DNA from 3 places in the Martelella mangrovi genome. Region 1 is predicted to be linked to each of the others. Evidence: riboswitches for the same ligand, from Rfam matches in the RefSeq annotation. Region 1 holds a riboswitch; each other region holds the start of a gene.
The links. Region 1 has a riboswitch for thiamine pyrophosphate ahead of thiM (hydroxyethylthiazole kinase). Riboswitches for the same ligand answer to the same signal wherever they lie in the genome.
Positions count from the first base shown of each region.

Region 1 (9,906 bases):
CATCACCAGATACTGCGGATAGGTCAGACCCAGCTGCGACAACAGCGGCTTGTAGGCGCGCGCAAAGGCATGCTCGGTTGCATAGACGGCAAAGCAGAGCTGGTTGTCGATGCGGGGCAGGAATGTCAGGTCGTCATCATCGGTCATGCTCGAAATGTAATGCCGATAATAAAATTTGCAAAATAATATTGTAAGCAATTAAATCGTGCACTATGTAAAATATACCCGACGCGATATGGAACGCAAACCGGTTCTGCTGCGTCGTTAAGGAAACGGGAATTTTCTCGAAAAGGCGATCTGTCGCCGCAAAGGAGTAATGCCATGATCAAGACGCTTTACACCACCAAAGCCACATCCACCGGCGGCCGCGAAGGCAGCGCCCGCACCGAAGACGGTGCATTCGAAGTCAACCTGGCCCTGCCGAAGGAAATGGGTGGCGCCGGCGGCGAAGGCGCCAATCCGGAACAGCTTTTTGCGGCCGGTTACGCCGCCTGCTTCAACTCCGCCCTCCACAATGTCGCGGGCAAGAAGAAGGTCGAACTGCCGGAAAACACCACGGTAACGGCAAGCGTCGGCGTCGGCCCGCGTGACGATGGCGAGGGCTTCGGCATCGAAGCTGAGCTGACCGTTTCTCTGCCCGGTCTCGACCGCGAAACGGCCGATAGCCTGGTCAAGCAGGCCCATATCGTCTGCCCCTACAGCCATGCCCTGCGCGTGAACTATGAAGTCCCGGTATCGCTTGCCGACTGAGGACGGTTTTTCCGAGACCCCAAAGCCGGCGGATATCCCGCCGGCTTTTTTGTTCTGCGGCAATGCCGCCATCGAAAATGCCATGCGCAAACTTTCTGCTTGACCTTGGTGCGAGCGACGTCTTGATTGTCGGCATTGAATTCCCGCCGCCTTCTTCCCGCGCACGCTGACATTCCGGCCCGTTTTCCCAGTGACCGATCGTACAGGCGCTTTTCGAAGAGCATGCGGCGTTGCAAGGAGAATGAAATGGCAGTCGATACTTCCCCGTCTTCGGAAACCTGGACCCATGTCGATGGTGAGTGGCTTCCCGGCAATCCGCCGTTGATCGGCCCGACCTCGCACGCGATGTGGCTTGCCTCGACCGTGTTCGACGGCGCGCGCTTTTTTGAAGGCATGGCGCCGGATCTCGACGAGCACTGCAAACGCATCAACCGTTCGGCGCACGCGCTCGGGCTTGAACCGACACATACGTCAGAGGAAATCGAGGCGCTGGTCTGGGAAGGGCTGAAGCGCTTCAAGGGGGCGGAAGCCGTCTATATCAAGCCGATGTACTGGGCCGAACACGGGCTTGCCGGTCTCGTGCCGGCCGACCCTGCGTCGACGCGGTTCGCGCTTTGCCTGTTCGAAACGCCGATGCGTTCGACCCAACCGGTCACGCTGACGCTGTCGCCCTTCCGCCGCCCCTCGCCGGAGGTCGCGATGACCCACGCCAAAGCCGGCAGCCTTTACCCGAACTCCGGCCGGATGATGCTGGAGGCGCGCAGCCGCGGGTTTGACAATGCCCTTGCCTGCGACATCAACGGCAATGTCGCCGAAACCGCTTCGGCCAATATCTTTCTGGTCAAGGACGGAATTCCGATGACGCCGGCCGACAATGGCTGCTTCCTGGCCGGCATCACCCGCCGCCGCATCCTCAAACTGTTCCGCGAAAACGGCATTCCCGCCGAAGAGCGTACGCTGACGGTCAAGGAATTCATGGAGGCCGACGAGTTGTTCCTGACCGGAAATTACAACAAGGTCGTGCCGGTCACCAAGCTCGATGAGCGCGATTATGCGCTTGGCCCGATGGCGAAAAAGGCGATGTCGCTTTACATGGACTGGGCCCGGGCCACCTGCAAATAAGACCGGCTGATCAGGTCGTGAATGAAGAAGCCCGGACACGCTGTTCCGGGCTTTTTATTGGGGTTGGCGCTTGCGTTCCGCGTGGCGGTCGCAGCACGCATTCATTATCCGTTACCTGTTGTTTTTGCTCACGGACAGCACCATAATTCCTCAAGCGACTATTATAGGTTCAAGAGGTTTTTTGAGGCGATGTTTTCCATTGGCGAGCTTTCCCGGCGCACTGGCGTCAAGGTGCCGACGATCCGTTATTACGAGCAGAACGGGTTGATTGCACCGGCCGAGCGATCAGAGGGCAATCAGCGCCGCTACGGCTCCGATGATGAAAGCCGGCTGACCTTCATTCGCCATGCACGCGATCTCGGCATCAGGGTCGATGCCATTCGCGAACTGCTGGAATTGTCGTCCCACCCCGAAAAGCCCTGTGACCGCGCAGATGCCATTGCCCGCGACCATCTGGCCCAGGTGTGCGGGAAGATCGCACAACTGAAGCGGCTGGAGGCCGAGCTTGCACGCATCACCAGCCATTGCGAGGGCCACGCGGTCGGCGAATGCTATGTGATCCGCTCCCTTGCCGATCATGGTCTTTGCAGCCGCGAGCATGTGTGACTTTTTCAATTGACAAATCCGGCGTTTCGGCGCATCTGAAATTCATGATCAAGATCGTGACCCATTCTCGCGCGTATTTTTGGCTGTTCCAATAGGAGCGGCCGTGATTGATCATGTTCATCACCGGCCGCCTGGGGCGGCAAGGTGTTGAAAACATAACGTCCCGGACGGCACTGCAAGGAAAGCCAAGGGACGACAATGACTGAAGATCAAGATGAAATTTCGCTGGAACGACCCGCTCTGATGACCATCAGAAAAGCGGTCGAGGCCGATATTCCCCAAATTCTCGAAATGATCGGCCTTCTGGCCGCATTTCACGACGATGTGCTGGAAACCAGCGCCGACAGCCTGAAGCGCGACCTTTTCGGCCCCGCGCCGTGGGTAACCGCGCTTGTGGCCGACAGCGGCTCCACGCTTCTGGGCTACGCGCTCATGACCCCGCTCTACCGGGCCCAGCAGGGCAAGCGCGGCATGGACCTGCATCACCTGTTCGTGCGTGACGGTCATCGCAATCATGGCGTCGGTCAGCACCTGATTGCCCGCGCACGTGATTTTGCAAAGGCGGCCGGTTGCGCCTACATGTCGGTCAGCGCCGCCACGGGCAACACCAGGGCGCACCAGTTTTATCAGCAGATGGAGTTTGTTGCCCGACCGGTGACGGGCATGCGCTATCTGCAGACGCTGGCCTGAGCGGGCCGGTTCTTCAGTTTGCCGGAATGGCTTTCAGATACGCGCCGATCGCTTCCAGATCGGCGCGTGACAGATGCGAAATATTCTTCTGCACCTCCACCATCGAACCGCCGACCGTGTCGTAATCGGGCGTAAAGCCGGTTTCGAGATAGTCGGCGATTTCGCTTGCCGTCCAGTCGCCGATATCGCCGGAGCCTGGTGTGATATCGGGCACAATGCCGTCGCCGCCCTCCGGATTGGGCCCGCCTTCCAGCCAGTGGTCATATTTCAGTCCGCCGAACAGGTTGCGCGGTGTGTGGCACTCCCCGCAATGGGCAGGGCCTTCGACGAGATACTGCCCGCGCAGCACATCCGGTGCGGCGTTCTCCAGCTGTGCCGGTGATTCACTGTCAAAATAGAGCAGCTTCCAGAAGGAAACCGACAGCCGGATATTGAAGGGAAAGGTGATGTCGTGCGGTTTGCTCGGTGCACTGCTTTCGGGCAGCGTCATGAGGAAAGCGTGAAGGTCCCTGATGTCCTGATTGTTCATGCGGACATAGGATGTGTAGGGCAGGGACGGATAGAGGTTTTCACCGTGCCGGCCAATGCCTTTCTTCATCGCGTTGGCGAATTCGTAGAAGCTCCAGTCGCCAATCCCGTGTTCCTTGTCGGGGGAGATGTTGGGCGCATGGAACGTGCCGTAATGGCTGTCGAGCCCCAGGCCGCCGGCCAGAACCAGCCTGTCGTCACCCGTGGCGCCCGGTGCGGCATGGCAGCCGGCACATCCGCTTGCCCAGAACACCTTCTCGCCGTTCTGGACATTGGCCCCGGCAATGTTGCGAAGGTCGTCCGGATCAAGCTTCGGCGGCGTCAACGCAACCACAAACGCTGCCCCCATGAACAGGGCGGCAACGATCAGAACCCCGATGGTAATGCGCTTCACGCTCTGGCTCCCTCACAAACCGCCCGCCACCGGTGAAATCGGCCAGGCGGCGGCGTTCGTCAGTTCTTGACGCGATAGATTTCGTGACAGGCGCCGCAGTTTGCGCCGAGCGTCCGCATCGCCTGGCCGACGGCGGCCTGATCGGCAGGCAGATCGGCCAGCAGTGCGTTTGCATCGCTTGCAAGTTTTTCAGAGCGGGCGGTGAAGTCGTCCATGTTTTCCCAGATCGCCGGACTTGCCTCGCTATCGTTTCCGGTTTTCGAATCTTCGGGGAAATGCGTCGGGAAGTCGGTCGCATGCGTTGCAATCGATGAAAGAGCGCCCTCGACGACGACCGGGTCATAAGCCTTCTGGCCCTTGGCGATGGCGCCCAACTGGCCCATGGCCTGTCCGATGGCTTTCATGTCGTCCTGGCGAAGCATTTGCGGAGCATCCTGTGCCATCACGGTGCCCGCGCCCAGACAGAGCGACAATGCGCCTGCAATCAAAAACTGCTTCTTCATTCGGTTCCTCCTTCTCTTCCTGCCGGCACTATACTGTGCTGCCGGCAGGAAACCAATGGGAAGAGGATATTGTTGGCGTTCAAATGGGTGTGGCTGAGTGTTAACCACCACTCTGTGTTGAAATCACGGCCAGAAGGCGTGGAAATGGTGGGTCGGGCCGTGGCCTGAGCCGACGGCAAGCGCGTCTGATGCGGCGATGGCGTCGGCCACATAGGTTTTGGCCTCTGTGGCCGCATCACTAAGCGAAAGCCCCTTGCCGATTTCGGCGGCGATCGCACTTGAGAGCGTGCAGCCCGTGCCATGGGTGTTTTCCGTTTCGATGCGCTTGCCTTCAAGCCATTGATGGCCCTCTGCGGTCACCAGCAGATCGGGGCAGTCTTCGCCGTCCAGATGTCCGCCTTTCAGCAGCACGGCCTGTGGCCCGAGACCGCGCAGCGCCTGGGCCTGGGCGATCATCGTGTCGCGATCGGTGGCGACGTCTTCGTCCAGCAGGGCTGCCGCTTCCGGCAGGTTCGGCGTCAGGAGCGCGGCGAGCGGCAGCAGATGCTCCTTCAATGCCTCGACCGCATCTTCCGGCAGGAGCCGGTGGCCGCCCTTGGCCACCATCACAGGGTCGAGCACCACCGGGACCTCGACATGGTGGCGCAGGCAGTCGGCGATGGTAACGGCGATATTGGCATTGGCGATCATGCCGATCTTGATCGCGCTGACGGAAACATCGTCGAAGATTGCGGTGATCTGTTCGGAGACGAAGGCTGAGGGCACCTCATGCACGCCGGTCACGCCACGGGTGTTTTGCGCCGTCAGCGCCGTCATGGCGGCCATGCCATAGGTGCCGCGCGCGGAAAAGGTCTTGAGGTCGGCCTGAATGCCGGCGCCGCCCGACGGGTCGGAACCGGCGATTGAAAGAATATTCGCAATCATGTCTTTGCCTTCCCGATGGCCGCTGAAAGGGCCACCGCTGCGTGATGGGGATCGGGTTGTCCGCAGATCGCCGAGACGACGGCGATGCCATCTGCACCGGCCTGAAATGTGGCCGGTATGTGCTCGGCTTTCAACCCGCCGATGGCCACGACCGGAAGATCGGACCGCCCTGCCACTTCGGCAAGCCCGTCAAATCCGAGCGGGGCGGCATGGCCGGGCTTTGTGCGGGTCGCGAAAACCGGGCCTGCGCCGATATAATCCAGCGGGGCCGGGTTGAAACGCCGTGCGGCCTCACGGCTGTCGATCGAAAGCCCGAGCAGCATGTTCGGCCCGATTTTTTCGCGCACGGCGATCGGGTCGTCGTCTGACTGACCGACATGGACACCGTCTGCGCCAAGCGCGATTGCTGCATCGACATCGTCATTGACGATCAGGCGGGCATCCGTGCCGGCCAGAACCTGCTGCAGCTTGCGTCCGGCTGCAATCCGTTCTGAGGTCGTGGCATCCTTCATCCGAAGCTGAACCATGGTTGCGCCGCCGCGCACGGCCTGCCGGGTTGTTTCTGTCATGCCGAGGGTGCTGCAAAGCACGGGATCGAGCACAAGATAAAGCGAAAGGTCGAAAACCGGTCTCATGGAAGGGTAATCCTTGCCTCGGCTTCAAGTTCCGCCGGCGTCAGCGATGCGAGCTGATCGAGAAAGTGGACAGCGAAAGTGCCGGGGCCCTCAGCGATGTCATGCGCATGGCTGCCGGCGACCGCATAGAAGGACAGGGCGGCCACGGTTGCAGAAAACGGGTCGTCCGGCCGGGCGCCCGCAAACGCGCCGACAAGGCAGGTCAGCGCGCAGCCAAGCGCCGTCACCTTCGGCATGATCGGGGAACCGCCGTGAATGCGTGCGCTGCGGGTGCCATCGGTGACAAAGTCGTTTTCGCCGGTGACGGCCACCACCATGGTGCGCTCGGAGGCCAGCCGGCGGGCGGTTTCCTCCGCCGCTTCCACGCTGTCACCGGCATCCACGCCCTTGCCGCCGCCTGTCGCGCCGGAAAAGGCCAGGATTTCCGAGGCGTTGCCGCGCAGGATCGTCGGTCCGCGCTCAAGCAGCTCGCGGGCGGCGTTTCTGCGAAAATCCGTTGCAAAATGGGCAACAGGATCAAAAACCCAGGGCGTGCCCTTGGCCGTAGCGCCGTCGATAGCGGCCTTCATGCCGCCGATCCACAGGGGTGACAGCGTGCCGATATTGACGGTGAGTGCGGAGGCCAGTCCGGCGAACTCGCCGGCTTCTTCCTCGCAATGCACCATGGCCGGGGAGGCGCCGGCTGAAAGCAGCACATTGGCGGCGACATTCATCGCCACGTAATTGGTGATGCACTGCACCAGCGGCGCCTTTTCGCGCATTTCTTTGAGAATGGTCGCGGTGTCTGTCATTCCGGTTTCCCTTTCAGTTGTGGCGGAAAAGCCGGACGGACCAGAACAACGGAAGGCCCGAGTGACTCCCTCCGCCGGTATGATCCGGATCAGGTTCCAAGGGTGCTTCTCAGCCCGCTGCAGCGGACGCCCCCGTCGCTCTTGATGGCGTTGTTATATCAGAAAAAAACGCCCCGATAAGGGGCGTTGCAGGTCGATGGGAATTTTTATTGACGCCTTTGATTCACCGCGAATTCCCTGCGGATCCCGTCACCTGTCGCGTATCTGCGTGGGATGGGGGAGTGGGCCGTGTTTTTTGCCCGAAGCCCCGTGAAGATGGGTCATCAGTGTTTGCGTGCGGGTGAGAAGCGCGGGATCTTTCAGCAGTTCCGCGCGCTTGCAGGCGATGCCGGCCGTCTGTTCATCGCTCAGCGGCACGGCGCTGGCCAACTGGTTGAGCTGCAGCTTGGTGTTGGCGATGCCTTGGGGTGTGCATCGGGCAATGCGGTTCGCCACCGCGCCGATACGCCGGTCAAGGGCCACCGGTGTTTCGAAAATATCGTTGAAGATACCGGCGCAGCGGGCATCCTCTGCATTCATCGGAGCGGCCGTCAGAAACAGTTCCTTGATGGAATGAAGGCCGGCAACCGACAGAAACCGGCTGTAGTCTTTCGGATTGAAGGGAATGCCCAGCCTGTTTGCGGTCATGACGACACTTGCGGTCTTGAGCGCATAGACAAGGTCGGCGGCCAGCAGCAGCCAGAGCGCACCGGCATAGACCGTGCCCTCGACCTGCGCGATCACCGGAAGCGGGGAGGCGTAAATCGCCTCGAACATGGCAAATATCGGATCATCCGCAAGGTCATCGTCAGGCCTGTATTCATTCAGGTCATGGCCTGCGGAAAAGATGCCGTGCGAGGTCTGTGCCTTGATCACCACGACCCGCACGCCCAGTTTCTCTGCCTGTTCGAGGCAGGAGATCACGGCCTTCGACATCTCCGCATCGAAGGCGTTGCGGGTACACGGGTTATCGATTGTAATCGTGGCAACCTTGTCTTCGAAGCGAAAATCGATCTTGTCCATCCGTCGTTCTCCTTAGTCGTGACGAAAGGGGGTAGATGCAACTAAAGGATGATTTTGTCGAAATTACGCGTTGGGATGACGCCTGTTTGCGGACGTCGAAGACAACCAGCCGCCGCAACGAAAAACCCCGGCAGGTCGCCCTGCCGGGGTGGAGTGAAATCATGGCGGTCGTGCGCCGGTCTATTTCATCGTCGGCATGGAGAATTCCGCGCCCGAGCGGATGCCCTTGGGCCAGCGGCTGGTGATGGTCTTCATCCGGGTATAGAAGCGCACGCCTTCCGGCCCATGCATGTGGTGATCGCCGAACAGCGACGCCTTCCAGCCGCCGAAGGAGTGGAATGCCATCGGGACCGGGATCGGCACGTTGATGCCGACCATGCCGACCCTGATCTTGTGGGCGAATTCGCGTGCGGCATCGCCATCGCGGGTGAAGATTGCCGTACCGTTGCCGAATTCGTGGTCGTTAATCCACTGCGCCGCTTCGTCATAGCTTGAAGCGCGGGCAACGGAGAGAACCGGACCGAAAATCTCTTCCTTGTAGATTTTCATGTCGGTCGTGACCCGATCGAACAGCGTCGCGCCGACGAAATAGCCGTTTTCATAGCCCTGCAGTTTCAGGTTACGGCCATCGACAACGAGATCGGCGCCCTCTTCGACGCCCGAATCGATATAGCCGAGAACCTTGTCGCGGGCCGCTGCGGTGACCACCGGCCCCATATCTGCTTCGGGATCGGTGCCGGGGCCGACCTTGAGTGCGGAAATGCGGGGTTTGAGCTTTTCGATCAGCCGGTCGGCGGTCTCTTTGCCCACCGGAACGGCAACGGAGATTGCCATGCAGCGCTCGCCGGCAGAACCGTAGGCTGCGCCCATCAGCGCGTCGGCAGCCTGATCCATGTCGGCATCGGGCATCACGATCATGTGGTTCTTGGCCCCGCCCAGCGCCTGGCAACGTTTGCCGGCCGCCGTTGCCGTGGTGTAGATATAGCGCGCGATCGGCGTTGAGCCGACGAAGCTGACGGCTTCGATATCGGGATCGGCGAGGATCGCGTCGACGGCTTCCTTGTCGCCCTGGACGACGTTGAAGACGCCGTCGGGCAGGCCTGCTTCCTTCAGCCATTCGGCAATCAGCAGTGCTGCGGACGGGTCACGCTCAGACGGCTTCAGAATGAAGCAATTGCCGCAGGCCAGCGCCACCGGGAACATCCACATCGGCACCATGGCCGGAAAGTTGAACGGGGTGATGCCGGCAACGACGCCGAGCGGCTGGCGCATCGACCAGCTGTCGACGGCGGTGCCGACATTTTCGGTATATTCGCCCTTCAGAAGCTGCGGCGCGGCGGTGGCGAATTCCACCACTTCCATGCCGCGCTGGATTTCGCCCATGGCATCGGAAATCACCTTGCCGTGCTCGGCAGTGATGACGGCGGCAAGCTCGGCGGTGCGGTCCTCGAGAATGCCGAGGAACCTGTTGAGGATGCGGGCGCGGCGCAGCGGCGTGGTCTCCGCCCAGCCGGGAAAGGCCGCTTTTGCGGTTTCGACGGCGGTGCGGACATCGGCCGGGCTTGCGAGCGACAGTTCGCCGCTCTGTTCGCCCGTTGCCGGATTGTAGGTCGGTACGCTGCGGGTGCCGGACCCGGCCACCACCTTGCCGCCGATAAAGTGCTGGATGGATTTCATCGTGTTTCCTCCGTTGTTCCGGGCGACAGGCCCAACCGCTCTCTTCTGCGTCATCCTCGGGCTTGACCCGAGGATCCGATAGCACGGAACGAAGCCGTATGGACCCTCGGGTCAAGCCCGAGGGTGACGCAAGGAAGAGCCGTTGGTGACCATGGGGTCGCTCTCGCGTTCAAATGATTTGCACACTCTCGTCTATTAATTTTTGCAAAGAAACAGGATAGTTT
Region 1 covers NZ_JBEPLY010000002.1:19,442-29,347, reverse strand. The annotation lists gene ABID12_RS02545 (MarR family winged helix-turn-helix transcriptional regulator) at 1-147, opposite strand, end outside; gene ABID12_RS02540 (organic hydroperoxide resistance protein) at 325-750, shown strand; gene ABID12_RS02535 (branched-chain amino acid aminotransferase) at 997-1,872, shown strand; gene ABID12_RS02530 (MerR family transcriptional regulator) at 2,062-2,478, shown strand; gene ABID12_RS02525 (GNAT family N-acetyltransferase) at 2,677-3,168, shown strand; gene ABID12_RS02520 (cytochrome c) at 3,182-4,045, opposite strand; gene ABID12_RS02515 (c-type cytochrome) at 4,150-4,593, opposite strand; gene thiD (bifunctional hydroxymethylpyrimidine kinase/phosphomethylpyrimidine kinase) at 4,717-5,517, opposite strand; gene thiE (thiamine phosphate synthase) at 5,514-6,152, opposite strand; gene thiM (hydroxyethylthiazole kinase) at 6,149-6,943, opposite strand; TPP riboswitch at 6,993-7,087, opposite strand; gene ABID12_RS02495 (enoyl-CoA hydratase-related protein) at 7,193-8,005, opposite strand; gene ABID12_RS02490 (CoA-acylating methylmalonate-semialdehyde dehydrogenase) at 8,186-9,682, opposite strand.

Region 2 (9,906 bases), on a different contig from region 1:
ACCAGCACGGCCTGATCGACATAAAACGACCAGCCGTCATAACCGGTCAGCCAGTTCATGCCGGCGGGTGCCGTGACGACCAGCACATCAATGCCCCAGGCGTCCATCGCCTTTCGGGTCAATGCCAGGCGGCGGTCATATTCGGATCGGGAGAAAGGCAGCGCTGGCATGGTTCCCTCGTTTTATTTGTGCACAACCTGTCAGGAGCAGGTCGCCGTGAATGAATTCCGGTTTTGAACGCATCGCCTTTCCGCCCATCTCGGCGTCATCCTCGGGCTTGACCCGAGGATCTAATCACCTCTCCCTGCGAGAGGAGGTGCGTTTCCTTGTGCCCTGCACTTCCAGCGCGTTCCATCCGCCAACGCCGCTCGCGACATAAGTGGCTGGATCCTCGGGTCAAGCCCGAGGATGACGCAGAAAGAGAGGGGAGGGTTCGCGATATTCACGTGCAGGATGTTCCGCTTTGCATTCCCATTGAGAGTTGTATACAACATTGTTTTAATATCGCGCGCAAGCCCCTTCCAACCCAACGAGGACAATGATGCTCACAAACGACCAGCTCGACCGTTTCGACCGCGAGAATTTCTTCCACCCCTCGACCCATCTCGCCCAGCATGCGCGCGGCGAAAGCGCCAGCCGCATCGTCAAGACGGGCAAGGGCGTGTTCATCGAGGATCGTGACGGCAAGAAGCTGCTCGACGCATTCGGCGGGCTTTACTGCGTCAATGTCGGCTATGGCCGCGAAAGCATCATCGAGGCGATTGCCGATCAGGCGCGGGAACTCGCCTATTACCACGCCTATGCCGGCCACAGCACGGAAGCGGCGATCAATCTGGCAAAGATGGTGATGGACCGCGCGCCGGAGCATATGTCCAAGGTCTATTTCGGCCTGTCGGGGTCGGATGCCAACGAGACCAATATCAAGCTCGTCTGGTACTACAATAACATCCTCGGCCGGCCCGAGAAGAAGAAGATTATCTCGCGCTGGCGCGGCTATCACGGCTCCGGGCTGATGACCGGTTCGCTGACCGGCCTCCCCGGCTTCCAGAAGAAATTCGACCTGCCGCTGGAAAAGGTGTTCCACACCACCGCGCCCTATTATTTCCGCCGCAAGGACCTGGCGATGAGCGAGTCCGATTTCGTGGCCTATTGCGTTGCGGAACTCGAACACCGCATCGAGCGCGAGGGTGCAGATACCATCGCCGCCTTCATCGGCGAGCCGGTTTTAGGCACCGGCGGCCTTGTCCCGCCGCCGGAAGGCTATTGGGAAGCGATCTCCGCCGTTCTGGAAAAACACGACATCCTGCTGATTGCCGATGAGGTGGTTACCGGTTTCGGCCGTCTCGGCTCGATGTTCGGCTCGGCGCATTTCAACCTGAAGCCCGATCTCATCACCATCGCCAAGGGGCTGACCTCGGCCTATGCGCCGCTTTCCGGCAGCATCGTTTCGGAGAAGATGTGGAAGGTGCTGGAACAGGGCACCGATGAAAACGGCCCGATCGGCCATGGCTGGACCTATTCCGCGCACCCGATCGGTGCGGCGGCGGGCGTCGCCAATCTGAAGCTGATCGACGAACTGGGTCTGGTGAAGAATGCCGGCGAGACCGGTGCCTATTTCCGCGCCGCCATGCAGGATGCGCTGGGCGAGCACGCCCATGTCGGCGATGTGCGCGGCGAAGGCATGCTGCTGGCCGTGGAGTTCGTGAAGGACCGCGAGACCCGCACCTTCTTCGATCCGGAAGAAAAGATCGGCTACAAGCTGGCCGCAGCCCTGCTGTCGGAAGGTGTGATTGCCCGCGCCATGCCGGAAGGCGACATTCTGGGCTATGCCCCGCCGCTGTGCCTGACGCGCGAAGAAGCCGACCAGATCGTCGCTGCGACGAAGAAAGCGGTGACGACGGTTCTCGGCTGACAAGGGTTTGGAAAGGCTTGCCCCCGGCGCATCCGGGGGCAAGCATATTCAGTGATGACCGATGACGTGCTGCACAAGGCGCAGCACCAGATGCAGTGCCAGAAACATGGCACCGAAAAGCAGGATGACATGGGCAAGCGGGGTCAGCAGACTGCCCTCGATATCGCCCGCAACATCGCGATAGTGATAAAGGCCGAAGCGTATGGTCAAGGTGGCAAGGCCGATCACCACCAGCACAAGGCCGGCTAGTTTCATGTTCCGATCTCCCTGAGGCGCTCGAGCGTTTACGAGATCGGTCTCTTTGGGGCAGCAGGACGCCGCCCGTCTTTCAAAATGCACAAAAGACCGAAACGCGAAAGACGGCCACCGGCCGCCTTTCGGTATTTTCGTATCTTCTATCGTGCTTTTGTGGCGATTTAAGGCCAGCGTCACTATTGCCCCGCAAGCGAAACCGAAATTTCCGAAACCGCGGGCGCTTCCTCGATCAAGCCGTTTGCCGCCATGAACGCGCCGAAGCGCTGGTAGCGACCGGCATCGAAGGCCGCCGGGCTCTTGGCAAAGCGAGCGACGGTATCGGCAAAGGCTGCACGGTTCAGCTCGTCGTCAAGATCGGGATAGGCCTCGGCGAACAGGCTCCAGGCCTCGTCCGGGTGATTGGTGATGAAGATCGTTGCTTTCTCGACGGCATCGAGAAAACGCGGCAGACGGTCATCATCGAGCAGTTCGCTGCGGGTCACATAGATCAGCTCGTCATAGACCGGAACGCCGTTTTCTTCCGGAAAAAAGGCTCGTCCCTCCTCGCCTTCGATGGCCATCTGGGTCAGCTCGAAATTGCGGAACGCGCCGATCGTGGCATCCACCTGGCCGGAAAGAAGCGACTGGGTGAGCGCGAAATTGACATTGACAAGGGTGATGTCATCCCGCGACAGGCCGGTGCTTTCAAGCATGGCGGAGACGACCGCCTCCTCGATCCCGGCGACGGAAAAGCCGATTTTCTTGCCTTTCAGATCGGAAAGCGACTGCACCGGACCATCCGCCATCACCGTCAACGTATTGAGGGGTGTGGACACCAGCGTGCCGAAACGCTTGATGTCGATGCCTGCGGCATGGTCGAGATAGAGGTTCGGCTGGTAGTGAACGCCGATATCGGCGCGCCCGGCGGCAACCATGCGCGGCACCATGGATGGATCGGCCGGCGGCACCAGTGTCACATCCAGTTTTTCATCTTCGAAATAGCCCTGCTGCTGGGCGACCACCAGCGGCGCATGGTCCGGGTTCACATACCATTCGAGAATGACATCGAGCTTGTCATTGGCAGCGGCCATGCCGGGCAACAATGTCAGCGCGGCAATCAGGGTCAGTTTCTTGAGCATTCATTCCTCCTTGTCAGGACAGTCCGGCCGCTCATGCCTGTGGCGACCAGCGGGTGAAAAAGGGAGCGGCGAGATCCACCGCCTTTCGAAACAGAACGGCTTCCAGCGCCAGGATCAGCATGGCCGCAAACACGGTCTCGCCCTGCATGCGGGCATTGGCCTGCACCATGACGAAGCCGAGACCGCCGGCAGCGCCAACCCATTCGCCGACGACCGCGCCCAGCGGCGCAAGCGGTGCGGCAATGCGCAGGCCGGAGAAAAGCTGCGGCATGGCCAGCGGAAGCCGGATGAGAAAGAGGAGTTGCCAGTGGCCTGCGCCATCGAGATGCGCGGCCTTGACGATGGCGCTGTCGGTGCGGGCAAGGCCGTCGGCAAAATTGGAGGCGACCGGAAAGAACACGATGATCGTCGTCATCACCACCTTGGACGCGATGCCGAAGCCGAACCAGAGCACCAGCATGGGCGCGATGACGAACACGGGAAAGGATTGCAGCACCACCAGCGCCGGCCAGACCAGCCGGCCGAAACGGGGAAAGCCGGCAAGCAGAAAGGCCGCACCGGCGCCGAACAGCGCACCGGCGGCAAAGCCTGCGATGATCTCACGCAGCGTGACCAGCGCTTCGGCAAACAGATAGGCGTGTCCGCTCCACAGCCTGACCGCGACGGAAAGCGGGGCGGGCAGGATATAGCGCGGCAGCGCAAACACCATGACCACCGCCTGCCAGAGCAGGATCAGGGCGCAAACCACCAGACAAAATCGGAAAACCGCATAAAGGCTCTGCTTCAACACCCCTCTCCCCGGCACAGCCGGGCAGCGGACGTAACAAAACAGGCTGATATTCTGGGCGTGTCGCTCAACACCAAACTCCGTTCCTACGCCGGCATGACCCGGATCAGGTTCAAGGGTTCGGCAAACGCCATCTCAGCATCTTCCACGAAGATCGCACCCCTCGGATGGGCATATCTATGACCACGTCGGCAGGCCCGGTCAAGGGGTGTCGACAAATGCTTCGGCGACAGGAATTCAACCGAATTGAGTTAATTACGTGTATTACATCCTAAAGTTGCCCTAAAGATTGGCGAAAAGCAAAACTTTCAGCTACCGTTCACAAAAACAGACTAAGGGTTCGGTGAAGGAAGAAAGCTGAACGGCGTGCCGGAACCCCGGCAACGCCTGTGGAATGCGGAGGAAACCAATGCTTATCGCCATCGTTATCGTGGCGGCACTGTTCGGCATGCTCTTCGGTTTTGACCAGGGCGTGATCTCCGGCGCATTGCCGTTCATCAAACAGGATTTCACCATCACGCCCTTCATGGAAGGGGTGATCACATCCGCCGTTCCGCTCGGCGCGGTTGGCGGCACGATCGTCGCCATGGTCACCACCGATCGCTACGGGCGAAAGCCGATGCTGATCCTCGGCGCCGTGATCTTTCTGGTCGGCTCGCTGATTTCGGCGCTCGCCTTCAACCAGTACATCCTGACGCTGGCCCGCCTTCTGATCGGCGTCGGCATCGGCGCATCGGCCATGACGGCCCCGATGTTTCTGGCGGAAGTGGCGCCGGCGCGCATTCGTGGCACTATCGTCTCCGCCTTCCAGTTGATGATCACCATCGGCATCATGGTCTCCTACATGTCGGATGCAGCCTTCGGTGGTTCCGGCGACTGGCGCTGGATGATCGGCGTCGGCGTGTTCCCGTCGATCATTGCCCTTGTTGGCATTCTGCTTTCGCCGGAGACCCCGCGCTGGCTGACGCTGAATTCCAATGCCGACAAGGCCCGCGACATCATCGCCAGGCTGCAGCCGGAATCCTCCGACGCAGAGATTGACGGGATCATCGCCGAAATCAAGGAAAGCGCCAGGGACGAGGAAGCAAAGCCATCCTGGAGCACATTCCTGAAAAAGGGCATTCTGCCGATTACCAGTTTCGCGATGATCGTGTTCGTGCTTCAGCAGCTCTCCGGCATCAATGCTATCATTTATTACGCCCCGGAGATTTTCAAGAACGCCGGCTTTTCCGGCACTACGACCGATCTTCTGGCAACTGTCGGCATCGGCGTGGTCAATGTCGCGCTGACGGTCGTCGCCATGTATCTCGTTGAATCCATGGGACGGCGCAAATTGCTGATCATGGGCTTTATCGGAACCTCGGCCGCCATGGCGCTGGTGACGGTTGCAACCATGATCAACATCGCCGCGACGCCCTATCTGGCAATGATCGGGATCTTCGCCTTCATCGCGTTCTTTGCCGTCAGCCTCGGCCCGTTGCCCTGGCTTTACATGGCGGAGCTGTTTCCGCTCAGACTACGCCCGCGCGGCATGGCGCTGCCCTCTGTCGCCAACTGGTTCTTCAACTTCGTCGTCGCCCTGCTGTTCCCCGAGCTTCTGGCAGGCATCGGCATTGTCGGGACCTTCGCGATCTTCACCGGTTTCTGCGTGATCGGCATTTTCTATGCCATCGCGGTAGCGCCGGAGACCAAGGGCGTCACGCTGGAGGAAATCGAGCAACGCACCGTTGCAGCAGGCTGATCTGCCCGCACCGCATGATGATCGACGGCCCGCCGCGAGCGGGCCGTTTTGCGTGAGACCGCCAAAATGCCTAAGACTAATGGCTGCATTGCCGCCAATGGACAATTGACGCCTACTGGAACAAAACGGCGGTGGCATTAAGCGGGAGGAGATGTCATGCACGAGCATACGGTGCGCACCCACAAATCATCGGAAAACCTGAAACGCGAAGACCAGCTGGCCTGGAAGATCGCCACTGTTGCGGCCGATCCCGTAGCGCTTGATGACGATGTGGTGGAGATGATCGGCAACCGGATCATCGACAATGCCGCCGTGGCCGCCGCCTCCATCGCCCGCCGCCCGGCGATCAGCGCAAGGGCGCAGGCAACCGCTCATCCGTTTATCCCCGGCGCAACGATCTTCGGTCTTGCCGCCGACACCCGGTTTTCGCCGGAATGGGCGGCCTGGGCCAATGGCGTGGCGGTGCGCGAGCTTGATTATCACGACACGTTTCTGGCCGCCGACTATTCCCACCCCGGCGACAATATCCCGCCGGTTCTGGCTGTTGCCCAGCATTGCGGGCTCTCCGGCGAGGCCCTGGTGCGCGGCATTGCCACCGGCTATGAAATCCAGGTCGATCTGGTCAAGGGCATTTGCCTGCACGAACACAAGATCGACCATATCGCCCATCTGGGGCCGTCGGCGGCCGCCGGCATCGGCACCGCGCTCGGGCTTGAGACCGAGACCATCTATCAGGCCGTGCAGCAGGCGCTGCATGTGACGACCACGACCCGGCAATCGCGCAAGGGCGAGATTTCGAGCTGGAAGGCCTATGCCCCGGCCTTTGCCGGCAAGATGGCGGTCGAGGCCGTCGACCGGGTGATGCGCGGCGAAGGCGCACCCTCTCCGGCCTGGGAGGGCGAGGACGGCTTTATCGCCTACCTTCTTTCCGGCCCGGGCGCCGAATATATCGTGCCGCTGCCGGAACAGGGCGAGGCCAAGCGCGCCATCATGGACACCTACACCAAGGAGCATTCGGCCGAGTATCAAAGCCAGGCGCTGATCGACCTTGCCCGCCGCATGGGCCCGAAGATCGGCGATCTCACAAAGGTGAAATCAATCCTGATCGAGACCAGCCACCACACCCATTATGTGATCGGCACCGGCGCCAATGACCCGCAGAAGATGGACCCGGACGCCAGCCGCGAAACGCTCGACCATTCGATCATGTATATCTTCGCCGTCGCACTTGAGGACGGCGGCTGGCACCATGAGCGCTCCTATGCGCCAGAGCGCGCCAGACGGCCCGAGACCGTGGCGCTGTGGCACAAGATCACCACGGCGGAAAACCCGGAATGGACACGGCGCTATCACAGTCACGACCCGGCGGAAAAGGCCTTCGGCGGCCATGTGATCGTCACCATGGAGGACGGCCGGATCATCGAGGATCAGTTGGCCGTCGCCGATGCCCATCCGCTGGGAAGCCGCCCGTTTGCCCGGCCCGACTATGTGAAAAAGTTCCGGATGCTGGCCGACGGGGTGATTGCGGCAGACGAACAGGACCGGTTTCTGGCAACCGTCGAGCGGCTGATGTCGCTTGCGCCCGACGACCTTGCCGGGCTGAATTTCACCGTGTCGCCGGACAGGCTGGGGGCACCGGCAAGGACGGGCATATTCGACTGGAGATGAGACAGATGCCGCCTATCCGGCCTTGAGGAGGGCGGGATCGGCGGCGCGTGATCGGGAGGAGAGATCATGACGCAAGCAAGGAAACCGAAGAAATCCGTGGCGCTTTCGGGCGTTGTCGCCGGCAATACCGCGCTGTGTTCGGTCGGCCAGAGCGGCAACGACCTGCATTATCGCGGCTACGATATTCTCGACATTGCCGACACCTGCGACTTCGAGGAAATCGCCTATCTGCTGGTCTATGGCACGCTGCCGACCGGGGCCGCCCTTGCCGCCTACAAGGAAAAGCTTGCCGCGCTTCGCGGCCTGCCTGCTGCCGTGCGCGGCGCGCTGGAAGAACTGCCCGCCGCCACCCATCCGATGGACGTGATGCGCACCGGCGCTTCGGTGCTGGGCTGCGTGTTGCCGGAGGCTGACGACCACAACAAGGCCGGCGCCCGCGACATTGCCGACCGGCTGATGGCCTCGCTGGGCTCGATGCTGCTCTACTGGTATCACTTCTCCCATAACGGCAGGCGGATCGATGTGGAGACCGATGACAGTTCCATCGGCGGGCATTTCCTGCACCTGCTGCACGGCAAGCCGCCCGGTGAAAGCCATGTCAGGGCGATGCATACCTCGCTCATTCTTTACGCCGAGCATGAATTCAACGCCTCGACCTTCACCGCCCGTTCGATCACCGGCACCGGCACCGATTTCTATTCCGCCGTCTGCGGCGCGATCGGCGCGCTGCGCGGGCCGAAACATGGCGGAGCCAACGAATTCGCCTTCGAGATCCAGAAACGCTACGACACGCCGGAAGAGGCCGATGCCGATATCCGCGAGCGGGTGGCGCAAAAACAGGTGATCATCGGCTTCGGCCATCCGGTCTATACGGTCGCCGACCCGCGCCACAAGGTGATCAAACAGGTCGCGCACAAGCTCTCCGAAGAGGCCGGCGCGATGAAGATGTTCGACATCGCCGACCAGATCGAGACCACCATGGCCGATGCGCGCAGCATGTTTCCCAATCTCGACTGGTTCTCGGCCGTCTCCTACCACATGATGGGCGTGCCGACGGCGATGTTTACGCCGCTGTTCGTGATTGCCCGCATGGCGGGTTGGGCGGCCCATATCATCGAGCAGCGCGAGGACGGCAAGATCATCCGCCCCGCCGCCAATTACATCGGCCCCGACAATCGCCCCTTCGTGCCGATGGCAGACCGCAACTGACAGGATATCTCCCATGCCCTATCTGATTTCCGCAGACCTTCCGCAAGAACCCGCCGGGCTTCGCCTGCGCCGACAGGTGGAAGCGGGCGGCATCGTCACCATGCCCGGCGTGCACAACGGCATGGCCGCCTTGCAGGCGAAGAAGGCCGGCTTCGATGCGCTTTACCTTTCCGGCGCGGCGATGACGGCCTCCATGGGCCTTCCCGATCTTGGCATGATCACGGTCGACGAGGTCGCCTTCTTCATCCGCCAGATTGCCCGCGCCAGCGGCCTGCCGCTCCTGGTCGACGGTGACACCGGCTATGGCGAGGCGCTGAACGTGATGCATATGGTGCGCACCTTCGAGGATGCAGGGGCAGCCGGCGTGCACATCGAGGACCAGTTGCTGCCGAAGAAATGCGGCCATCTCAACGACAAGAAGCTTGCCGACCCGCATGACATGGCCGCCAAGATCGCCGCCGCGGCGAAAGCACGCCGCCACCTCTACATCGTCGCCCGCACCGATGCGGCCGCCAGCGAGGGGATTGATGGCGCCGTGGCGCGCGCAAAACTGTTCATGGAAGCCGGCGCCGATGCGATCTTCCCCGAGGCGCTGAATACGGTCGACATGTTCCGCGAATTCGCCGCCCGCATGGAGGGCGTGCCGCTGCTGGCCAACATGACCGAATTCGGCCGCACGCCTTATATGACGGCATCCGAGTTCGAGGCCATGGGCTACCGCATGGTGATCTTCCCGGTGTCCTCGCTCAGGGTCGCCAACAAGGCGCAGGAGCGGCTTTATGCAACGCTGAAACAGACTGGCTCCACCAAGGCCATGCTGGACGACATGCAGACCCGCGCCGAGCTTTACGAGACCATCGACCTTGCGGCCTACGAATCCCTCGACGCCTCGATCGTGGCCACGGTTTTGCCGACGCTGGACAAGGGATAGACAGAGCTACCAGCTCTTCAGTGCCCTTAATTCGGGGGTCTTCTTGAACATGTGCTCGTCCATGCGGGCGAGCAGCGTGTCGAGGGTGGAAACGCCCTCGCCGACGGCATCGCCCTTGTTCAGCATCACGCATTCGGCGCGCACGCCCATTGCCGCATCGGTCATTTCGCCGCGCGAGGGAACGCCGGTCTTGACCAGATTTTCGAGAACCTGCGTCGCCCAGATCACCGGCACGCCGGCCGCCTCGCAGATCCAAAGAATTTCCTCCTGCATTTCCGCCAGTCG
Region 2 covers NZ_JBEPLY010000006.1:9,576-19,481, reverse strand. The annotation lists gene ABID12_RS10275 (M24 family metallopeptidase) at 1-170, opposite strand, end outside; gene ABID12_RS10270 (aspartate aminotransferase family protein) at 542-1,912, shown strand; gene ABID12_RS10265 (hypothetical protein) at 1,961-2,167, opposite strand; gene ABID12_RS10260 (ABC transporter substrate-binding protein) at 2,344-3,285, opposite strand; gene ABID12_RS10255 (ABC transporter permease) at 3,317-4,072, opposite strand; TPP riboswitch at 4,139-4,246, opposite strand; gene ABID12_RS10250 (sugar porter family MFS transporter) at 4,482-5,813, shown strand; gene ABID12_RS10245 (MmgE/PrpD family protein) at 5,970-7,481, shown strand; gene prpC (bifunctional 2-methylcitrate synthase/citrate synthase) at 7,548-8,690, shown strand; gene prpB (methylisocitrate lyase) at 8,704-9,621, shown strand; gene ABID12_RS10230 (pyruvate kinase) at 9,628-9,906, opposite strand, start outside.
Region 2: another riboswitch for thiamine pyrophosphate. It lies ahead of ABID12_RS10255 (ABC transporter permease); the one in region 1 lies ahead of thiM (hydroxyethylthiazole kinase).

Region 3 (9,906 bases), on a different contig from region 1:
AACGCCGGCCCCCATGTGCTGGGCAAAGGGCGTGGTGCCGAAAACGCAGATCAGCATGCCGAGCCCATAGCACAGGAAACCGAGCCAGAGTGCCCGCCGGTCGCCGAACTTGTCGGCGAGCATGCCGAAAAACGGCTGCGCCAGCCCCCAGACGAGGTTTTGAATGGCAATCGACAGCGAGAAGATTTCAATCCGGCCGGCGAACAGATCATCCGACAAGGGCAGGACAACCCCGCCGAACACCGAACGCACCCCGAAGGAAAGCGCCAGCACGAGCCCGCCTGCCAGCATTATGATCAGCATGTCGCGGTCGATGCCGCGGTTTTCCGTCTGGTCCATTCAGATCTGCCCCGTATTTCCCCGTCCGGATACTTAGCAAAGATCAGGACGCGGGAATAACGAATATATCTGAACTCTGACGTCAGGACCCTTGATAGGACGTTTCATGTGGCAGAGCGGCGACGCCCTCAGGCGTCATCCGTCAGAACGATCTGAAGCTTGACGTCCTCCGGTCGCTGTTCGACGGCGCGGTCGAAGGCTTCCACCGATTTTTCAAACGGCACCGTATCGGAAATCAGCGGTTTGAGGTCGACCTTGCCACTGGCAATCAGGGCAATGGCCCGCTCATAGACATTGGCATAGCGAAACACCGTTTCGATGCGTGCTTCACGCGCCTGCAGGCCGACGATATCGACGGGGACCGGATCGATCGGCATGCCGACGAAAACAACCGTGCCGCCCGGCGCCACAAGACCGGAAACGCCGAGAATGGCCGATGGCGCACCGGAGCATTCGAACACGATATCCGCACCCCAGCCGCCGGTCTTTTGCGCGACCGCTTCGGCCATCGATGTCTCGCCGAGATGAACGGTCTCGATGCCGTCATAGCGCCCGATGATATCAAGCTTGGGCTGGCTGAAATCGGCAATGATGACCCTGGAGCAACCGCCGGCATGGGCGGCAAGCGCGGTCATCATGCCGATCGGGCCGGCGCCGGTGACGACCGCGACATCGCCGGGCTTGATGCCAGCCCGCATCGCCGCCTGCATGCCGATGGCGAAGGGCTCGACCATCGCGCCTTCGGCAAAGGTGACGTGATCGGGCAGTTTGAAGGTGTAGGCCGCCGGGTGAACGACCTCCGGCGCGAGGCATCCGTGCACCGGCGGCGTTGCCCAGAAACGGACAGCCGGATCGACATTGTAGATGCCGAGCTTTGCCGCCTTCGAATTCGGATCGGGAATGCCGGGCTCCATGCAGACCCGGTCGCCGGGTTTCAGGTGGCCAACATTGGCGCCTACTGCGGCCACCGTGCCGGAGGCCTCATGGCCGAGCACCATCGGCGCATCGACCACGAAGGGGCCAATCTTGCCGTGGGTATAGTAATGCACATCCGATCCGCAAATGCCGACGGTGTGCACGCGGATGCTGACATCGTCGGGACCGAGTGTCTGTTGCAGATCGATCTCCCTGAGGTTCAGTCGACCCTTTTCCTCCAGTACCAGCGCCTTCATGCTATTTTGACCTCCTCCGACACAACACATACTCCTTGCAAAGGCGTCAGAACGGTTGATACCCGCCGGAACACCCCGTGACAAAAGCGTATTACACGCCATTTACATTTGTTTCAATAAAAACATAAATGTAAATTTACAAATGTCAAATTTGCATTTCAGATGAAAACGGTTCATATGACGGACAGGTATGAAACGCGCGACGGGATGCGCCTGGTGGCAAGTGAAACGAGTGTGGAAACCGAGGCGTTTCTGGTCGAGGTCTGCTGGCATTATTTCATCAATGAAATGACCCAGTCCGAAGTGGCGGCACTGATGGGGGTCACCCGGCTGCGCGTGAACCAGGCCATCAGAAGTGCGCGCGCCGACGGGCTGGTGCGGGTCGATATCCAGTCGCCACATGTCATGCGCCTGCGCCTGCAGGAAGACCTGAAGACCCGTTTCGGCCTTGCCGACGCCATCGTGGCGCCGGCCAATGCGGACAATCACGACTATCAGCGCCCCGCAGGGGTCGCCCTTGCCAACTACCTGGCAAAAGGATTGCGCGAGGCGCGCTGGCAGCGGATCGGGGTGTCCTGGGGCATGACGCTGACAAATGCGATGACCCATCTGCCGCGCATGCAATTGCCGGAGATCGAAATCATATCGATGATCGGCGGCACATCGCAGGGCGCATCGTTCAACACGTTCGGGATCGCCTCTGGTTTTGCCGACCGGCTGGGCGCCCGATATTCGCTGTTTGCCGCCCCGGTCTACCTCTCGCCCGGCACAGACAGGGAGGAGTTTCTCTCCGATGCCGTTTTCAGCGAGCATCTGGAAAAGCTGAAAACCCTCGATCTCGCCGTTCTGGTTGCCGGCGATCTGTCCGACAGGTCCGTTCTGATGAACACCGGACTGCCGTCCAGTGTCACACCGGCGACCCTTTCCGAAAAAGGTGCTGTGGGCGATATCGTCGGCCATTTTATCGATCACAACGGCCGGGAGGTCGACCACTTCATCAACGACTGTGCCGTCGGCATCCGGCTTGATGCGCTTGAAAAGGTTCCCGAACGGGTGCTTGCCGCAGCCGGTACACACAAGGTCGACGTCATCATCGCCGCCATCCGCCGCGGGCTCGTTACCACGCTTGTGACCGACGACATCACCGCCGAACGCATTCTGGCCAGGACCTCATGAACAAAACAGTTATTTTCGATTTCGACGGTGTGCTCGCCAACAGCGAAATCATCGCGCTCGCCGAACTCCAGACCTCGCTTGAAGAATACGGGATAACGGTCGACTGGGATACGCTGGTCGAGAAGTTTCTCGGCGCCTCGATCAAACAGATCACCGCCTTTGTCGAAAACAGCACGGGCAAGCCGGTTGAGCCCGCGTTTCAGAAGGACTGGTATGCGCGGCTGTTTGACCGCTACGCCCGCGAACTTCAGCCGATGACGGGTGCCGCGGACATGCTCGACAGTCTCGATGCGGCCGGCATCGGCTACTGCATCGCGTCCGGCGGCTCCTACAAACGGCTGGGAGTGGCGCTTGACTGTATCGGCTTTGCCGACCGTTTCCGCGGCCGCGCTTTCAGTGCGGAATCGGTCGAACACGGCAAGCCCGCGCCCGACGTTTTTCTGTACGCCGCCGAACAGAGCGGCGCGCAGGCCGGCGACTGTGTCGTGCTTGAAGACTCGATTGCCGGCGTCATTGCCGCCGGCCGCGCCGGGATGCGCTGCGTCGGCTTTGTCGGTGGCGGCCACCTTGAGGGCGTAAGGCCGCTTCATGCCGAACGGCTTCAGAGCGCAGGCGCCGACACCGTGCTCACAGACCTGTCCGGTTTCCGGCAAGCCGCATTCGGCGCCGTCTGAAGCCTGTTGACAGGGGGCGCAAAGCCCGACAGAATCACGGAAATTCCGAGGGGAGCATCATCCGATGCTGAGATGGCAATGCGCCGGACCCTTGAACCTGATCCGGGTCATACCGGCGTAGGAACGGAAAATGGTTGCGTTCCCTGTTTTCGCGCCCGCGCCGCTGCCCGGTCTTCGTATGATCGTGGAGCGCTTTCTATGCCGTTGGACATTCGTAACATCTGCTCGCCGGGAACTCTTGCCGGGGCACGGCCATGAGAACGGTCGACTATCGCCTGAACGCCATTGTCGATGCCGGTCTGGTTGAGGCCGCGCCGCTGGCGGAGTTGGCGCGGCTTGCCGCCGAAAACGGCGCAACGCTGATCCAGTATCGCGACAAATTCGCCAAAACCCGTCAGATGGTCGAACGCGCCGTTCAAATCCGCGCGGCGCTCGCGCCCACCGGTGTGCCCTTCGTCGTCAATGACCGGGTCGACGTGGCCCTTGCGGCCGAGGCCGACGGGGTGCATCTGGGCAGCGACGACATGCCGGCGGAGATCGCCCGGAAGCTGCTTGGCCCGGACGCCATTATCGGGCTCACGGTCAAGAACGCCTCCGACGGCGCCAGGGCGGCAGCCGCACCGGTCGATTACGCCTGTATCGGCGGTGTTTTCCAGACGCTTTCCAAGATCAATATGGATCCTCCGGTGGGCCTCAACGGCTTTCGTGCGCTGCGCCGCGGCCTCAAACGGGCGCGGCCCGACCTGCCGGTTGGCGCGATTGCCGGTATCAAGCTTGAAGACGTGCCACGGCTGATGGCCGAAGGGGCCGACGGCATTGCGGTGATTTCCGCAATTTTCCACGCACCCGACGTTGCAGCCGCAACCCGTGAACTTCGCCGCAGCGTAGACACGGCCATCGCACCCCCGGCACAATGACGGAAAAGCCCGGCACGCTGCACGCCCGGGCAGCACAGCTTGCCACGCGGCTGGAAACGGCACTCGCGATGGTCGCCGCGGCCGTGCTGGCGGTGATGCTCGCTGTGGTGCTGACCAGCGTGGTTCTGCGCTATCTGTTTCACACCGGCGTTATCGGAACGGAAGATCTCGGCATCTGGCTGAATGTGGCGCTGATTGCCCTTGCCGCGCCGCTTGCGCTGTCCGGGCCGCTTGCCATGCGGCTTGACCTGCCTTTCGGCCCGTCTGCCAAAAAACTGGCCGGCATCATTGCCGATGCGTTCAGCCTGCTGGCGGCTCTTGTGCTGATTTTCGGCAGCACGCGCGTCGTGAACCTCATCGGCGGCACATCGCCGGCACTCGGCCTTCCCGAATGGGTGCGTTTTGCGGTGACCGGCGCAGGCGGCGGTCTTCTCGCGATCATTCTCGTTCTTCGCCGCATCGGCGAACGGCAGGTTCTGCCGCTTGCGGCATCGGCGACCCTTGCATCCGCAGTCTATTACGCCTGCCTGCACGTCACCGTCACAACCGCCCTGCCTGCAAGCATTGCGATCGCGCTTGCGGCAGCAGTCGGCCTTGCCGCCGCCGCACCGCTTGCCCACGCCTTCATCGCGGCGGCGATGATCGCCATTCCCTTCGGCGGCAATCTTGGAACGGAAACCATCGTCACCACGACCGTTTCCGGCATGTCCCACTTTCTGTTGCTCGCCATTCCGTTCTTCCTGCTGACGGGGGCAGCCCTTTCCGCCTCGGGCGCGGCAAGGCACCTTGTGGCCTTCGCCGCCTCACTGGTCGGCCACCGGCGCGGCGGGCTGGCCCAGACGGTGCTGGCCACCGGCACGCTGTTTTCCGGAGCCTCCGGCTCTTCGGTCGCCAATGCCGTGTTTTCCGCCACCACCTTTCACCCGGAACTCGTGCGCCATGGCTATCCGCCGGCCCGCTCCGGCGCAATCATTGCCGCCTCGTCGGTGCTCGACAACATCATCCCGCCGTCAATCGCCTTCCTGATTCTGGCGGCCGCCACCGATCTTTCGGTGGGCGCGCTGCTTCTCGGCGGGCTGTTTGCGGGGCTGGTGATGGCGGCGGCTCTCTCCATCGCCATTTACCTCACGACCCGCAATCTGCCCGGCAGCAGACCGGTGGCTAGGGGCGAACGCCGGCGATCCCTGCTTGCAGCGGTCCCCGCCTTCGGGCTCGGCGTCATCGTGGTTGCCGGCATCCGCATCGGCATCGTCACCACCACCGAGGCGGCAGCCCTTGCGGCCATCTATACACTTGCACTTGCGGCTTTTTCGAAAACGCGCCGGACAGCGCTTTTTTCGGTTTTCCGACAGACCGCGACCGAAGCTGCGGCCATCGGCCTTCTCATCGGTTCGGCCGGGCCGTTTGCCTTTCAGCTGGCCGTCGACGGCGTATCCGGCATGATCGCCTCAACCGTTGCCGCTTTCGGCGGTTCTCCGGCCGCGGTTCTGGCCTTTTCCGTCATCGTTCTGCTTGGCGCCGGGCTGGTTCTCGATATCGGCGCGGCGATCCTGCTTCTCGGCCCCCTTCTGCTGCCGCTTGCCACCGGCTCGGGCATCGACCCGATTGCCTTCGGCGTGATCATCGTCACCACGCTGATGATCGGCGGCCTGACGCCACCGGTCGGCATGCTGGTTCTGGTGGTGGCCGGCGTGACGGAGGTTCCCCCGGCCGCGCTTTTTCGCGCGGTGCTGCCCTATCTCGCCGCACTTCTTGCGGCAATCGCCATTCTTTGCACCTGCACCCTGTTGATCTGAGAGGAAACGTCATGCAGCCCCTCACCCGTCGCCATTTCCTGAAAGCCGCTACGCTGACCGCGCTTTCGGCCCCGTATATCGCCCGCCCGGCCCTGGCGCAGACCACGGTGACCGTGGCCTCATTGCTCGGAGAGGACAAGCCGGAAACCAGGATCTGGCGCTATATCGCCGAAAAGGCCGAGGAACGGCTGCCCGGGCGTTTTCGCTTCAACATCGTCGCCAATGGCGCGCTGGGCGGGGAAAAACAGGTCGCCGACAGCATCCGCCTTGGTTCCGTGCAAGCAAGCCTTTCGACCGTTTCGGCGCTGTCGTCATGGGTGCCGCAATTGCAGATCCTCGACCTGCCGTTCCTGTTTCGCAGTCCCGAACACCTTGGCCGCGTGGTTGCAGGCCCCGTGGGCGCGGAACTGAAAGGCGCGCTTGCCGATGAGCGCTTCATCGTCGGCGGCTTTATCGACTACGGCGCCCGCCATCTTCTGACGAAAACGCCGGTAACCCGGCCGGAAGGGCTTGAAGGCGTCACGATCAGGGTGATCAACAGTCCGCTTCATACCGGGTTGTGGAGCGCGTTTGGCGCGGTTCCCGTCGGCATTCCGATTACCGAAACCTATAACGCGCTGGCCACCGGGGTTGCGGATGCCATGGACCTGACCAAATCCGCCTATGCCGGGTTCAAGCTCTACGAGGTCGTGCCGTGCCTGACCGAAACCGGGCATATCCGCGCGTCCGGCGTGATCTATTTTTCTCAAGGGTTCTGGGACGGGCTCGACCCCGAGGCTCAAGCCGTTCTGGAGGCGATTTCAGCCGAGGCCGCGCTCTATTTCAATGCACTGATTGTGGAAGACGAAACCGCAGCCATGCAAACCGCGCACGAAAATGGCGGCATCGTGTTCCAGCCCGAGGACATGGACGCCTGGCGGGCGGGCGCCAGGAACGTCTGGGCCGATTTTGCCCCGGCCGTCGGCGGCATGGAACGGATCGAAACGGTCGCAAACACCTGACAGGCAGAGGTCAGAAATGATCTTCAAAAGTCTCAGACCTTGCGCCGGCGAAAACCCCGCAATACTCTCTCGCCAATGCGCCAATAGATAACGAGGTAATCCATGTGCACGTCCCTGCTCTACACAGATCTTTCCGGCTCCGTTTACGCAGGACGCACACTGGAGCTGCCGGTGGAACTGCCTTATCTGGCGGCGTTCCTGCCCAGCGGCACACAGCTTTCGTCAAAGGCCGGCAATCATGCACCGCTGACCTATGAGAGCCGCTACGACATTTTCGGCGTCGTGGTGCCCAATGGCAGCGTCGAGGACCTGAAAGTGGTGGAAGGCCTGAACGAGGCCGGGCTGAATTTCTCCCTGCTTGCCTTCGCCGACACGCATGGCCCCGATGACACACAAGCCGATGATGTGCCGGTGCTGTCGGCAATCGATCTCGGCGCATGGATGCTGGCACAGTTTTCCACCGTAGCGGAAGTCAGGGAAGCGCTTGAAAAACAGACGGTTCTGGTCGATCCGCTGGCGGCCCTCGGCGGTGTTGTGCCGCCGTTCCACTACACGGTTCATGACCGGAGCGGCGCATCCATCGTCATCGAATTCTTCGACGGCGAACGCCATATCTTCGACAATCCGCTGGGCGTGATGACCAACAGCCCGCGTTTCGACTGGCACCTGACCAATCTCAACAACTATACCCACCTCAGCAATGTCGACCATTCAAGCGCGACGTTGCTGGGACAGAATTTCATACAGCCCGATTCCGGCATCGCCACGGTGACGCTGCCCGGTTCGGACACCGCCGTCGACCGGTTTGTCCGGGCCGTCTATTACGCCCATTTTTCAGAAAAGGCGGACGGGCCCGAAGCATCGCTGCGCCAGCTTGGCCACGTGATGAACAAGTTCGACCGGCCCAAGGGGGCCTCCGTCTATTCCAGCGCCAAGGCCAGCGCACTGACGGAATCGGCCACCAGGCTGACCGGCCAGCAACCGGCGCAAAAACCGGAATTCATCACCGAATATACCTCCTGGATCACGCTGATCGATCTGGAACGCAGCACCGTGATGCTGCGCACCTATAACAGCCTCGGCTATGCGTCCTTCGACCTTGCCGCACTGAAGGCCGGCGCCACCGGCCCCAAGGTCGTCCCGCTCGAAGCCTTCGATCAGGGCAGCCCCGATGCCGACAAGGTGCTGCTGGCGCTTTAGGGCGTTCCAGACAGAAAACGCCGCGTCCCCGAAAGACGCGGCGTTCTGATATTGCGCTGTTGCAGCCCGCTCAGTGATGGAAACCGGAGGCTTCGTCTTCGGTCAGCGGTTTGGTGATCGGGTGCGCCCTGAAATAGTCGATCGCCGCCTTCATGTCCTCGATCAGCAATGAGCACAGGTCGATCGAAACGCCGTTTCTGACCAGAATGCGCTGGATCGCCTGCTCCTCGCAATTGGCCGGCAGCGTATAGGCCGGCACCTGCCAGCCGCGCGCGCGCAGACGGTCGGCAAGGTCGAACAGCGTGTAATTGGTCGGCAGATCATCCTTCAACTTCCACGAAACCGCCGGAATGCCCTTTTCCATGTCGCCATCGAAAACGATATCGACAAGATTGGTCTTCCTCAGTTCGTCCGCCAGATAGGCGGCACTGCGGTAGCAGGCCTCGTGAACCTTGCGATAGCCCTGACGGCCCAGCCGAAGGAAGTTGTAATACTGGCAGATCACCTGTCCGCCCGGGCGCGAAAAGTTGAGCGCGATATCGCGCATGTTGCCGCCAAGATAATTGACCCAGAACACCATCTGTTCGGGAAGATCCTGCTCCTCACGCCACAGAACCCAGCCCACGCCAAGCGGCGACAGGCCAAATTTGTGCCCGGAGGCGTTGATCGATTTCACCCGCGGCAAACGGAAATCCCATTCCAGATCCGGCGCGCAGAAGGGCGCCAGAAATCCACCGCTGGCGCCATCCACATGGATGGGAATATCAAGCCCGGTGCGCGCCTGAAGATCGTCAAGCGCATCGGAGACGGCCTTCACCGGCTCGTATTCGCCGGTATAGGTAACGCCGAGGGTCGGCACCACGCCGATGGTGTTTTCGTCGCAGAGCTTCAGAACCTCTTCCGGGGTCATCAGCAGGCGGCCGTTTTCCATCGGAATTTCGCGGTGCTCGACATCCCAGTAGCGGGTAAACTTGTGCCAGCAGATCTGCACCGGTCCGGTAATCAGGTTCGGCTTGTCGGTCGGCTTGCCCTCGGCCTTGCGCCGTGCTTCCCAGCGGCGCTTCATCGCAAGCCCGCCCAGCATCGCCGCTTCGGACGAGCCGGTGGTTGAGGTGCCCGTCGCCGGGCCTTCTGGCGCATTCCAGAGATCGGCCAGCATCCGCACGCAACGCGCCTCGATTTCGGCGGTCTGCGGATACTCATCCTTGTCGATCATGTTCTTGTCGATGCAATCGTCCATCAGCTTGTGGACTTCCGGCTCCTCCCAGGTCTGGCAGAAGGTTGCCAGGTTCTGGCGGGCATTGCCGTCGAGCAACAATTCGTCATGAATGGCGGCATAGGTAAGACGCGGAGCGCGTTCCTTTTCGGGAAAGCCGGATTTCGGCAGGATCGCCGAAAGATCGGCCGCACCGTAGGTCTCGTCATTGAGATCGAACGGGTTGTCCTGTTGGCGTTGGTCCGTCATCGGCATCCTCTCCCTTTGTCGCTGGTCTCTCAAACGGTGTTATCGGCTCCCCCCGAAACGGTCAAGACGATGGCGCAGACCCGGGATTTCGCAAGCGACCGCAAACCGATCGACGACCCATACTTGATTTCCGGCAGGCGTCCCCGTAGAGATCAGATAAAAGGGC
Region 3 covers NZ_JBEPLY010000004.1:258,203-268,108, forward strand. The annotation lists gene ABID12_RS08030 (MFS transporter) at 1-339, opposite strand, end outside; gene ABID12_RS08035 (NAD(P)-dependent alcohol dehydrogenase) at 468-1,511, opposite strand; gene ABID12_RS08040 (sugar-binding transcriptional regulator) at 1,728-2,687, shown strand; gene ABID12_RS08045 (HAD family hydrolase) at 2,684-3,361, shown strand; TPP riboswitch at 3,400-3,502, shown strand; gene thiE (thiamine phosphate synthase) at 3,616-4,278, shown strand; gene ABID12_RS08055 (TRAP transporter large permease subunit) at 4,275-6,074, shown strand; gene ABID12_RS08060 (TRAP transporter substrate-binding protein) at 6,086-7,075, shown strand; gene ABID12_RS08065 (linear amide C-N hydrolase) at 7,178-8,275, shown strand; gene gad (glutamate decarboxylase) at 8,346-9,740, opposite strand.
Region 3: another riboswitch for thiamine pyrophosphate. It lies ahead of thiE (thiamine phosphate synthase); the one in region 1 lies ahead of thiM (hydroxyethylthiazole kinase).